Regions from separate parts of the Shewanella sp. NFH-SH190041 genome, predicted to be linked through region 1. Evidence: predicted binding sites of a transcription regulator. Region 1 holds the regulator's gene; each other region holds the start of a gene.
The links. The regulator LexA, encoded in region 1, represses DNA repair genes until DNA is damaged. The targets are predictions, from matches to a motif close to TACTGTATNNNNATACAGTA.
Positions count from the first base shown of each region.

Region 2: the regulator LexA is predicted to act here: its motif matches at 1,116-1,135, upstream of recA (recombinase RecA).
Region 3: the regulator LexA is predicted to act here: its motif matches at 1,881-1,900, upstream of dinB (DNA polymerase IV).
Region 4: the regulator LexA is predicted to act here: its motif matches at 1,919-1,938, upstream of recG (ATP-dependent DNA helicase RecG).

Region 1 covers NZ_AP026070.1:370,538-373,750, reverse strand. The annotation lists gene plsB (glycerol-3-phosphate 1-O-acyltransferase PlsB) at 1-1,506, opposite strand, end outside; gene lexA (transcriptional repressor LexA) at 1,666-2,289, shown strand; gene NFHSH190041_RS01715 (cell division inhibitor SulA) at 2,286-2,789, shown strand; partial or broken gene coxB (cytochrome c oxidase subunit II) at 3,133-3,213, shown strand, end outside.
Region 2 covers NZ_AP026070.1:3,346,389-3,349,601, reverse strand. The annotation lists gene mutS (DNA mismatch repair protein MutS) at 1-958, opposite strand, end outside; gene recA (recombinase RecA) at 1,304-2,353, shown strand; gene NFHSH190041_RS14910 (regulatory protein RecX) at 2,377-2,802, shown strand; gene alaS (alanine--tRNA ligase) at 2,979-3,213, shown strand, end outside.
Region 3 covers NZ_AP026070.1:941,173-944,385, forward strand. The annotation lists gene NFHSH190041_RS04200 (GGDEF domain-containing protein) at 1-640, shown strand, start outside; gene bfr (bacterioferritin) at 876-1,340, shown strand; gene bfr (bacterioferritin) at 1,351-1,821, shown strand; gene dinB (DNA polymerase IV) at 1,923-2,990, shown strand.
Region 4 covers NZ_AP026070.1:3,980,188-3,983,400, forward strand. The annotation lists gene NFHSH190041_RS17725 (penicillin-binding protein 1A) at 1-680, shown strand, start outside; gene NFHSH190041_RS17730 (calcium/sodium antiporter) at 776-1,708, shown strand; gene recG (ATP-dependent DNA helicase RecG) at 1,955-3,213, shown strand, end outside.

The sequences.
Region 1 (3,213 bases):
GCTTGGCTTATTATCAGGTTCTTGAGCTAACTGTTCGCGCCAATCACTGACTTTCTCAGTTAAAAAGTTCTGTAGGGTGATTGGTTCACCAAAGTTAACATAGCCCTGACCGAAGTTACCCAACTTGCGGATAGCGCCAAATACTTGCCAAACGGACTCTTTCTTTTTCTTCTTACCGCTCAATTCCTTATGGTACGTAGCCACTTCCATAACATGGTCATACCCCAGATAAACTGGCACCAAGGTTACCGGGCGCTCAATACCACGCAGTACGCTGTTTACTGTCATGGCCAACATACCGGTTTTGGGTACCAGTAAACGACCTGTGCGGGAACGGCCACCTTCAGTGAAATATTCCACCGAATAACCTTTAGCGAACAGTTGATCCAGATACTCGCGGAACACCGCAGTGTAAAGTTTATTACCGTTAAAACTGCGACGGATAAAGAATGCACCGCCCCGACGGAACAGCGGCCCTGCGGGCCAGAAATTCAGGTTGATCCCGGCGGCAATATGCGGTGGCACCATTCCTTGGAAATAAAGAATGTAAGACAGCAACAAATAATCCATATGGCTGCGGTGGCAAGGCACATACACAATTTCATGGCCATCATGGTGTAATTGGCGGATCTGCTCAGCACCTTTAATATTGATGCCGCTATATAACTTGTTCCATAGCCAGGTCAATAACCGCTCAGCGATCCGGATCAGACTGTCAGAATAATCTGCTGCAATCTCATCCATATACTCCATGGCCTTATCACGGGCTTCGCTTTCCGGGATCTTTTTACTAATAGCTTCTTCTGCTATCGCCCGTTTCACTGAGTCCGAATTAAGTAAGGAGTGGAATAACGCCTGACGGTTTGGCAGGGCAGGCCCTGTCATCACCTTACGCTGCCGACGGAAATGCACCCGAGCTACTCGGGCCAATTTGTGGGCGATGGAATGATCTGTGCCGTGTTCATCGGCCATATAACGCAGAGAAACCGCATTAGAGAACTGGATAAAGTTATGTCGACCCAGGAACAAGATCATCAAACTTTTACGCAACCAACTAGGATCTTCACGCTCCAACACCGCGGCTTTCATGGTGTCATCATCTTTACCTGGTGTACGCCCCCAAAACAGACTGACAGGCACCAACTGTACATCTAACTCTTCATCCTGCTGATGCATAGTTAACAGGCGGGTAAATGATTGAAGGAACTCTTCATCGCCGCAACGCTGTCCAAACAAGGGCTGCGCCCCTTCTAAACAGACCAGACGCGGCACTTGCTGCCCCTTCAGTAATAACGGTTCATCTGGGGAAGGCAAACCCAACTTAAGACAGGTTTCTCTTAATACATTGATGTCACTTAACGATTCCGTTTTTAGGACATACACCATGGGCCGATTGGCATCCAAATTAAGATCAGCGAACGGATCCTGCGGTACCGTAATGGTGTGTACCAGCTTTTTCTGAATCCATCGCAGGGCCTTAAACCCCAAAGAGTCATGTTTTGACATTATTTATAGCAATCTGCTTCACATCGAATTGCGGCATAGAATATCAGACATACAACACCTTGCGCTATTACTGCCAAAATCTGCCCTATTGGTTAATACTTGCACTGGTTAAAATACTGTATATACTAACAGTTACTGTATGAAAAGACAGGGAACAACATGAGACCGCTGACGCCACGCCAAGCAGAAATTCTTGAGCTGATTAAACGAAATATCCAGGATACTGGCATGCCGCCAACCCGGGCTGAAATTGCTGCCAGATTAGGCTTTAAAAGTGCCAATGCCGCAGAAGAACACCTCAAAGCCCTGGCCAGAAAAGGCTGTATTGAAATTATGCCCGGCACGTCCCGTGGTATCCGCCTAATCCAGGAAGAAAGTAGTAATGATGACGATGCAGGTTTGCCATTAATCGGCCAAGTTGCTGCCGGGGAACCTATCCTGGCCCAAGAACATGTCGAACAGTATTACCAAGTCGATCCCGCAATGTTCCGACCATCAGCAGATTTTCTGCTTCGGGTACGGGGCGACAGCATGAAGAATATCGGTATTCTGGAAGGTGATTTGCTGGCAGTGCACAAAATGCAAGAAGCCAGAAATGGCCAAGTTGTTGTTGCTCGCGTTGAAGATGATGTCACGGTAAAACGCTTCGAAAAACAAGGTGAACTCGTCTACCTCCATGCAGAAAATGAAAATTACGCACCTATTAAAGTGGATCTGCGCTATCAGCATTTAACCATCGAAGGTCTGGCTGTTGGGGTAATCCGCAACGGGGACTGGCTATGAAAAAAGTATTGGGCGTAGCGCCTAGGCATCCGGGGCTATGGAAAAACCCGGCTTTCAGCAAAACACCAGCAGAAGTGATTCACACATTAAAATCCAGGGATCATGGCCTTAATGAACTGCGGGCTCACGCAGCTGTACTGGCACAACTCAGCCAGCAGGGGCGTTGGATTGTGCTGATTAATGCGCCCAATATTGGCTACAAACAGGTTCTTGCCAATGCCGAAGTGCGTATGGACCGGGTGTTACTGGTGCGTGCAAGAGACGAAGTTGAGGCGTTATGGGCCATGGAAAAAGCCCTGACCAGTGGTACGTCCAGTGCTGTAGTCACTTGGTCGACACCTTTGGATGACAGAGATAACCGCCGACTCCAGCTTGTGGCTAAGAGTGCTCGAGCAACAGGATGGCTGATTGAAAATGTAAGTGTTCACAAACACGAAGAAGTAGAAAATAACTACTGTTTACCTTTATTACCGGCCACTAACTTACCCGCTGTACATTAGTTGATTTATTTATCAGCCCCAACTTTCGGGGCTGTACCCGCTATATCAAAGATAATTCTTGACCTTGATCAAACTTTAAACAGCAAGTAATGTAACTTCATGGTGTTGCATTTTTAGCCGCATTTGTTTTGCATCGTCTAAAATCAGACACTTGGACATATAAATCGATAATGAACACCAGCGATAAGTGTGCCGTTTGATGTCAGTCAGACTGTGTTAATCACATCAATACACTTGCAGTCATCGTTGCTTTTTGTGGGAACTGAAGAGTTTGCATAGAGCATAGTATTACTGTGTGGCTCTTCTTTGTAGTTGCATTTGCAATTGACAGAGGAGATGTCTTTTGAAGCATTTGCTGTATTTGATAGCGGGGTTAAGTTCTCCCGTAATGGCATCTGAATTGCCACTGAATATGACCAAGGGT
Region 2 (3,213 bases), 1.3 Mb from region 1:
GCCGCAATGGTTGATGTAACCAGCGTTGTAGCATACGGCTACCCATAGGTGTTGCAGTGGCATCCAATACCGAGGCCAGCGTATTTTCTCGACCACCACTCAAATTGGTGGTTAGCTCCAAATTCCGCCGGGTTGCAGCATCAAGAATAATACTGTCACTTTGACTAAATCGAGTGATGGCATTGATATGGGGCAGCGCGGTGCGTTGGGTATCTTTGACATACTGCATTAAGCAACCAGCCGCTTGTAGAGATAATCTGGCATCTGCAATACCAAAACCCCGGAGATCTCGGGTACCAAATTGCTCTAGCAATAAGCGGACACAGGTATCGTAGTCAAATTCCCATTCTGGCCGTCGACGCTTACCTTTGAAGTGATTGATGAGCTGCATTTGGCCGAAGTCTTCACTGTATAGCAGCTCTGCTGGGTTAGTACGCTGCAGTTCAGCTTCTAACGCTTCGATACTACCCAGTTCAATAATGACAAATCGACCGGATGCGACATCCAGTGTGGCATAACCGTAATGCTGTTTATATTCATACACAGCGGCTAACAGGTTGTCTTGATGTTCCTGCAGGAGCGCTTCATCGGTTAAGGTTCCGGGTGTCACAATACGAACAACTTTACGCTCGACAGGCCCCTTGCTGGTGGCGGGATCGCCAATTTGTTCACAAATGGCAACAGATTGACCAATCTGCACTAATTTAGCCAGGTAGCCTTCTACTGCATGGTAGGGAATACCCGCCATAGGAATAGGATCGCCACCACTTTTCCCCCGTGCAGTGAGGGAAATACCCAACATTTCAGAGGCCCGTTTAGCATCGTCATAGAAAAGTTCGTAAAAGTCTCCCATTCGGTAAAACAACAGCATATCTGGGTGCTGTGCTTTCATGGTCAGATACTGACGCATCATAGGGGTATGTTTTTCCAGTTCGGAAGTGTCAATTGTTGCCGTCATTGAAGCTGTATTGCCTTTGTTATGGCTCGGCTGAGCCGCAATCATTTCTTTGGTGGCAATCTTAACAATAATCATCTTGGATGTGATGGGGTGGGGGAAAAATCTGCTGTTTTTAGCAAAAACCCATGGTGGTAAAAAATTTCTATACAGTACTTGATACTGTATGATTGTACAGTATACTAGGTCAGGTTCACTGCTGTGATCTATCGGTATGATGGCTTGCTAAGGATGAGCATGACACCTGTCGGCCATAGACTCTAAAGCAGTGAAAATGACATAAAGACAATACAGATACACCTCCATTGTGGTGAGTTAAAACCATTTAGGCGACTAAAGGATTTGTTAATGAACGAAAACAAACAGAAAGCACTGTCAGCTGTACTTGGCCAGATTGAAAAGCAGTTTGGTAAAGGTTCTATCATGAAGCTGGGTGATAACCGCACAATGGATGTCGAAACGATTTCGACCGGCTCGCTGTCTCTGGACGTTGCATTGGGTGCTGGTGGTTTACCTCTGGGACGGATTACCGAAATCTATGGTCCTGAGTCATCCGGTAAAACCACGCTGACATTAGAATTGATTGCCGCAGCACAACGTCAAGGTAAGACTTGTGCGTTTATCGATGCTGAGCATGCGTTGGATCCTATTTATGCCAAAAAATTAGGTGTAGATATTGATAATCTGCTGTGTTCTCAGCCTGATACTGGTGAGCAAGCGTTAGAGATTTGTGATGCATTGGCTCGCAGTGGTGCTGTAGATGTAATTGTTGTTGACTCTGTCGCTGCACTGACCCCGAAAGCTGAAATTGAAGGCGAAATGGGTGATTCTCACATGGGTCTACAGGCGCGGATGTTGTCTCAGGCGATGCGCAAATTGACTGGTAACCTGAAGCAATCCAACTGTATGTGTATCTTCATTAACCAAATCCGTATGAAGATTGGGGTGATGTTTGGTAACCCTGAGACTACAACTGGTGGTAATGCACTGAAATTCTATGCTTCTGTCCGTTTAGATATTCGTCGCACCGGAGCCATCAAAGATGGTGATGAGGTTGTGGGTAACGAAACTCGGGTGAAAGTAGTTAAAAACAAAATTGCTGCACCATTTAAGCAAGCTGAATTCCAGATCCTGTATGGGCAAGGCATTAACCGTACCGGTGAATTGGTTGACTTGGGTGTAGCCCATAAGCTGGTAGAAAAATCTGGTGCCTGGTATAGCTACAAAGGTGACAAGATTGGTCAGGGTCGAGCTAATGCAGGTAAATACCTGGTTGAAAACCCACAGATTGCAGCAGAAATCGATCAACAGCTGCGTGCTAAGCTGCTAACGTCAGCGACTGCAGCTCCGGCTTCAGGTGATGAAAACATTGATCTGGAAACAGGTGAAGTATTCTGAGCCAAGCAGTAAAACAGGCCGCGCTGACAATATTAGCGCGGCGTGATCATTCAATTGCAGAATTAACCGGTAAACTGCAGCTGAAAGGATTCAGTGTCGAAGACTGTATCTTGGCCGTCAATTATTGCCAAGAAATGGGCTATCTGGATGATGAGCGTTTTGCCGGTTTGTTGCTGCGTTCCCACATCGCTAAAGGGCATGGCCCTGTGCGGATCCGTCAGGCATTTATGCAAAAAGGGCTGGCACGGGATCTGATTGCACAGGTTCTGGATGCCAGTGATTGTGATTGGTTTGAGCTGGCTCGAGAAAAAGCGTTGCGTAAGTATCAGCTTCCCAAGACCTCAGACCATAAAGAAAAAGCCAAACGTATCCGCTATATGATGAGCCAGGGTTTTAGCTATGATCAGGTAGCTTATGCACTGGATTATGATCCTTTCGATGAGAATTAACCGCTAAAATTGCTGCAGCCTTTTGTCGTTTGCTGCATTCTATCCTTCCTAAATAGCGATTCGTCAATCAAAGCTGGTCGTCTTTGGCCAGTCTGCTTATAATGCTGGGCAATTGTGGGTAAGTGTGTAGACTTGCCCGTTTGCATTATTCAAAGATATCCATTCAGGAAGATTTCATGTACAAAACCACTGCAGAGCTGAGAAGCGCCTTTTTGTCGTTTTTCGCCAGAAATGGTCATCAGGTCGTGGACAGCAGTTCACTGGTTCCTGGTAATGATCCTACCTTGCTGTTTACCAATGCGGGTATGAACCAGTTTAAAGATGTATTTCTGGGATTTGACAAGCGCAGCTATAGCCGAGCCACCACAGCACAGCGCTGTGTTCGTGCCGGCGGTAAGCATAACGATTTGG
Region 3 (3,213 bases), 570 kb from region 1:
TGAACATCAGCAATTTATGCTACGCAGTTTTGCCCGTATTTATGAAAATTTTTTCAATATTGTGCTCGACAGTGAAACGGATAGCCTGACCGGACTATTAAATAAAAAGGCTTTCTATTCTCAGGTTGCGACAGCGATGGAGCAGGAGTCTGGCACTGTGCAATTGGCCGATAATGGGCATTCGGAACCTGGGTATTTTTGGTTGGTGATCTTTGATGTTGATAAGTTTAAAAAAATCAATGACACCTTTGGCCATCTCTATGGGGATGAAATTCTGTTGCTGGTGGCCAATACCATGGCGGAGATCTTTGATGAGTCAGATTTACTGTTCCGCTTCGGCGGCGATGAATTTGTGGTATTGATGTCGCCGCGAACCAAAGCTGAGGCAAGGGCGGTTTTACAAGGCTTTCAGCAGGCGATTGCAGGGATTAAGAATGATAAATTATGGCAGGTGACCTGTTCTATGGGGGGGGTGAATGCTTCCGGGGCAGAGAACCCTTCTGATTTATTAGTACAGGCAGATCGCGCTTTATATTATGTGAAAGAACATGGCCGGGCACAGGTGGCTTTTTACTGTGATTTACTGGAACAGGGCGAATTAGCCAATGCACACTTCGATGATGATATAGAACTTTTTTAATTCGGATTACTGACTGTTAAATCAATATCGACTCAGCAGCCTTGCCGCCCATTTGGGCGGCTTTTTTTATTGGGGTGAATTCAGCAACTTGTTGAATGATTTTAATCTGAACAATAAATGAAATGATAAGCGTTATTATTATTCAAGATATTGAAAAATAACGCAAAGTTGATATGCGCATCACTTATGGCTAAAGTGTTAATGTTGCATTTACGTTAATAATAAGGATATCACCATGAAAGGGCATCCCAGTGTTATTGGTCAGCTCAATCAGATACTCACCTGTGAGCTGACCGCCATTAACCAGTATTTTCTCCATGCCAGAATGTTTCGAAATTGGGGTTTTGAGCAGCTCAATAGTGCTGAATATAAAAAATCGATTCAGGATATGAAGCATGCAGATAAGCTGATTGAACGGGTGCTGTTTCTTGAAGGGCTGCCTAATTTGCAGCAATTGGACAAAATTCATATTGGTGAACATCCGGCGGAAATGCTTGGTTGTGATAAATCCCAAATAACGCAGCAGATAGTCGTGCTTAAAGAGGCTATTCAGCACTGTGAATCGATGCAGGATTATGTCAGTCGGGATTTACTGAATGATTTATTGGAAGATGAAGAGGCGCATCTTGATTGGCTGGAAGCTCAATTCGAGCTGATAGAGATGACAGGGATAGAAAATTATCTGCAGCGGCAGATATAGGAGCTGAACGATGAAAGGTAACAGTGAAATTATTGCCGCCCTGAACCGGCTACTGACAAATGAGCTTTCAGCAATGGATCAGTATTTTGTACATGCCAGAATGTATGACGATTGGGGATTAAATGCGCTATTTGAACGGATAAACCATGAATCTGATGACGAGCGTATGCATGCATCTAAGCTCATTGAGCGTATTCTATTTTTGGAAGGTAAGCCGGATGTTGCCAGTCGGGCTCCCTTATCCATTGGCTCCAATCCTCAGGAAATGTTACATAACGATCTGCAGTATGAATATAAAGTGGCTGATGATTTACGCGAAGTGATCGCTTTGTGTGAGAGCAAAGGTGATTATCAAACCCGTGAAATATTGCAGGTCTTGTTGGAGGAGACTGAGGCTGATCATATGTACTGGCTGGAAAAACAGTTAGGGCTGATTGAAAAAATTGGCTTGGGTAACTATTTGCAGTCGAAGATGGGATAGTCTTGCAGTCGCAGATGGGGTAGTCACTGGTGCCGTGATGGCTTTTAATACTGCTTGATAACTGTTTTTTTATACAGTATCTTTTGCCAGTAGGAGGCACTGTGCAAAAGATTATTCACGTCGATATGGACTGTTATTACGCCGCAGTGGAAATGCGCGATAACCCTGATTTATGGGGTAAGCCGCTAGCGGTTGGTGGGCGGCGGGAGCGGCGCGGCGTAATCAGTACTTGTAATTATGAAGCGCGCCGTTTTGGTGTGCGCAGTGCCATGGCCTCCGCCTATGCATTACGTCTCTGTCCGGATTTAATTTTGGTACCGGGGCGTATGGATGTCTATAAGCAGGTTTCTGCCCAAATCAGGGCTATTTTTCAACGCTACACCTCGCTGATTGAGCCATTATCACTGGATGAGGCTTATCTTGATGTGACTCAATGTCAGTTTCACCAAGGATCCGCAACCCGGATTGCGGCTGCCATCCGGGCTGATATTCTGGCAGAAACAGGGTTGACTGCTTCTGCTGGGATTGCGCCAGTAAAATTTTTGGCCAAGGTCGCTTCCGATCTGAATAAACCCAATGGTCAGTATGTGATCCCCCCTGATGCCGTAGCGCAGTTTGTAAAAACCTTGCCGCTTGGCAAAATTCCTGGGGTTGGGCGGGTTACCGGGGAAAAACTGGCAGCTATGGGCTTACATAATTGTGAGGATGTCCAACAGGTAGACCGTATTATGCTACTTAACCGTTTTGGTAAGTTTGGTGAGCTGTTGTGGCAACGTGCCCATGGGGTTGATCCTAGAAGCGTCAGTCCTGACCGGATCAGAAAATCGGTTGGGGTAGAAACAACTTTGGCGCAAGATATCAGTACCTTGGCTCAGGCTGGCAGGGTAATGGACAAATTGATCCCAGAATTATCGGCGCGGATGGCGAAGGGAGCCTCCGGGCGACAAATTCATAAGCAGGTGGTTAAACTTAAATTTGATGATTTTAAACAAACGACCATAGAGCAGCGTAGCGATATGTTATCGGTCAGTCTGTTTCAGACGTTATTATCCCAAGCAATGCAGCGGGCTGATGGGCGCGGGATCCGGTTAGTCGGTATATCTGTTGGTTTGGCCGATACGCCAGGTCAAGGGGAAGAACAAGGGATGCAATTGGATTTGGCACTATAAGGTTATCAGGCTGATATTATCGGTGTTTTTGGGCCACATTATCTCGCAATCTCACTTTATCCCATTGTTTTATTGATTAATTTATAATCCTTGCATTGTTACTTTTACCCATTCAGTGAAGATTTATGCTCCATAAAGCACTTTACCGTTTTTACTATGGTTTATGGGGCGTTAGGGGCAATATGCTTAGATAGCAGGGCCTATGTGAAGCCATCGTATTGAA
Region 4 (3,213 bases), 710 kb from region 1:
AAGATACGGGTAAAGATTTAGTAACCGGCGATAACACCTTGGCAGAATTGGAACATGAATCCAGCCCATTGGATAAATGTGATGCTCCTGATGCTCGTCATGCCAAACAGGTTATTTCCAGCCAGACCGCATTTTTAATTACTGATGCACTAAAAAGTGTCATTTGGGGTGGTGGAGACTGGAGTCATAATACGGGGTGGAATGGGACCGCATGGCGGGCAGCCCGTGTGGTGAAACGTCACGATATTGCGGGTAAAACAGGTACGACTAACGAATCCAGAGATACTTGGTTTAGTGGATTTAACCCTAATCTGGAAACCACGGTCTGGGTAGGTTTTGATGATCACAGTCGTGAGCTTGGTCGTACAACCTGGCGCAGTAATGGGTCTCAAGAGCAGATATCGGGCGCAGAAGCGGGTGCTAAAACCGCAGGACCGGCTTGGAACGAGTTTATGAAAGATGCCCTAGCTGGCACGCCAGAAGTACCCGCGACGCCACCGGAAGGCATTGTCTCTGTCAGAATTGACCGGGATACCGGCAAGTTGACCCATAAAACAGACTATACCACCCGGTTTGAATACTTTATCAATGGCACGCAACCAAAAGAGTACGCCACTGATGAACAACCGGACTCGGATCTGTTTAATGACACGCCCACCACGGACGATCTGTTCCAATAACTGAGTCAACACAACGGGCCCGGCCGCCTCTCTAGCGGCCGGGCCACTACAACAGAAAATAACGTACCCCACTCATAAGAGCACTTTTAAAAATGATGATAACCTTACTTGCCATAATCGGTGGTTTCGTGATCCTGACTGTCGGGGCCGAAGCCCTAGTCAGAGGCGCCAGCGCTATAGCACTGAAACTGGGGATCACACCTCTGGTCATTGGTCTGACTATTGTGGCATTTGGCACCAGTGCCCCAGAATTAGCCGTCAGTGTCAAATCGGCACTGGCAGGCAACTCAGGTATCGCCCTTGGCAATGTGATCGGCTCCAATATTGCGAATATCGGTCTTATCCTGGCATTAACAGCACTGATTCGCCCGATTAAAGTACAGTCCCAAATGGTCAAACGGGATATCCCGATTATGATCATTGCTAGCCTAGTGTTCTGGGGGTTATTACTCGATGGTGAACTCAGCCTCTGGGATGGGCTGCTGCTGCTCAGCGCTCTGACCGCTTATCTGGTATTTAGCTACATCAGCGCAAAAAATACGCCGGAAGAGCTGGATATCGATACCCGGCCACAACATCCAGCGTTATCAGCAGGGTTAATTATTCTTGGCATAACCATGCTGATCGGTGGTGGCGTGTTATTTGTTGATGGCGCAGTCGATCTCGCCAAGGCATTTGGTGTCAGTGAAGTGGTTATCGGCCTGACCATAGTGGCAATTGGTACCAGTATGCCAGAATTAGTCACCTCAGTTGTTGCAGCGCTAAAAGGTCAAAGTGATATTGCTATTGGCAATGTGGTGGGCTCTAACCTGTTTAATATTCTGGGGATTTTAGGCATTACTGCTGTGGTACAACCGGTATCTTCTGGTGGGCTGCAAAATTTTGACTTTATTGTAATGCTGGTATTAGCGGCCGTGCTACTGCCCTTTGCTTGGACAGGCCTACGCATTGGTCGCCGTGAAGGTCTGGTATTGCTAATTGTCTATTTAGGCTATATCAGTTTCCTCGTAGCAAACGCTACGGTATAACGCTTAGCGCGTGCAGTCGGTCTATTTCCGGCTGCACATTGCTGCTAACCACCTCGTATTTCTGTCTTCATCTCCAATCTCTATTCAACAACTTATTTTATCCTGTAGGTTTGCAATACCATCTCTGTTATGCTCAAAAAGCAAGCATAACCTCATGAGTAGCCCTTCCCTTTTTAACCCGGGATTGTCTTGCAACCGTTCTCTGATAATATATGTATAAATTCACAGTAATCGAGTGCTAAGGCATTGCAGCGACTGGATCTTACTCCTATAACAGATCTGAAAGGCGTAGCCGCAAAAATGGCGGAGCGGCTAGCCAAACTGGGGATACACAGTGTCCAGGATCTGTTGTTTCACCTACCACTGCGTTACGAGGATAGAACCCGTATTCTGCCCATCGCGGCCTTGATCCCCGGCACTCACGCCAGTATTGAAGCTGAAATCATGGCCAGCCAAGTCATTCATGGCCGCAAACGTATGCTGACTTGCAAAGTCAGAGACGCCTCAGGTCCGCTAACGCTAAGATTTTTTAACTTCTCTATGGCGCAACGCAATGGGTTACAAAATGGCCTGACTATCCGGGCCTATGGGGAGATCCGCACAGGCCAACAGCACTTGGAAATTATCCATCCCGATTACAAAATTATTCAGCCCGGAGAACCCGCAGGACTCACCGAGACCCTGACGCCAATCTACCCAACCACCGAAGGGTTAAAGCAAGCTAGTTGGCTAAAACTGACCAGTCAAGCATTGGTGCTACTCAATGACGATAATCTGCAAGAACTACTGCCTGAATCTCTACAACCTGGGCAAATGAAACTGGCCGATGCCATCCGGCTATTGCATCGCCCGCCAGCAGATGTGTCACTGTTTGAACTGGAGCAGGGGCAACATCCAGCACAGCAACGCCTGGTGCAAGAAGAGTTACTGGCCCATAACCTATCGATGCTAAAACTACGCCAGCGCAGTAACCGGGATAAAGCCGTTCCGCTCCGTCATAGCGGGCAACTCCTCAATCCGTTTCTGGCTGCATTGCCATTTCAACCGACTGGCGCCCAACAACGCGTCGTAAGTGAAATCAGCAGTGATATTGCCAAGCACGCCCCGATGATGCGGCTGGTACAGGGAGATGTGGGCTCCGGCAAAACCTTAGTCGCAGCAATGGCCGCACTACAAGCCATTGAAAGTGGTTATCAAGTAGCAATGATGGCACCAACCGAATTGCTGGCCGAGCAGCATGCGACTAACTTTGCCCGCTGGTTTGAGCCTTTAGGACTCAAAATTGGTTGGCTGGCCGGCAAACTAAAAGGCAAGGCCCGCACTCAGGCATTGGCTGATATCGCCAGCGGTGACGCCCATATGGTGATCGGCACCCATGCCATTTTTCAAGAGCAGGTAGAGTTTTATAATCTGGCGCTAATCATTATTGATGAACAGCACAGATTTGGTGTGCATCAGCGGCTGGGGCTTAGAGAGAAAGGCGCCAAACAGGGGTTTCAGCCCCA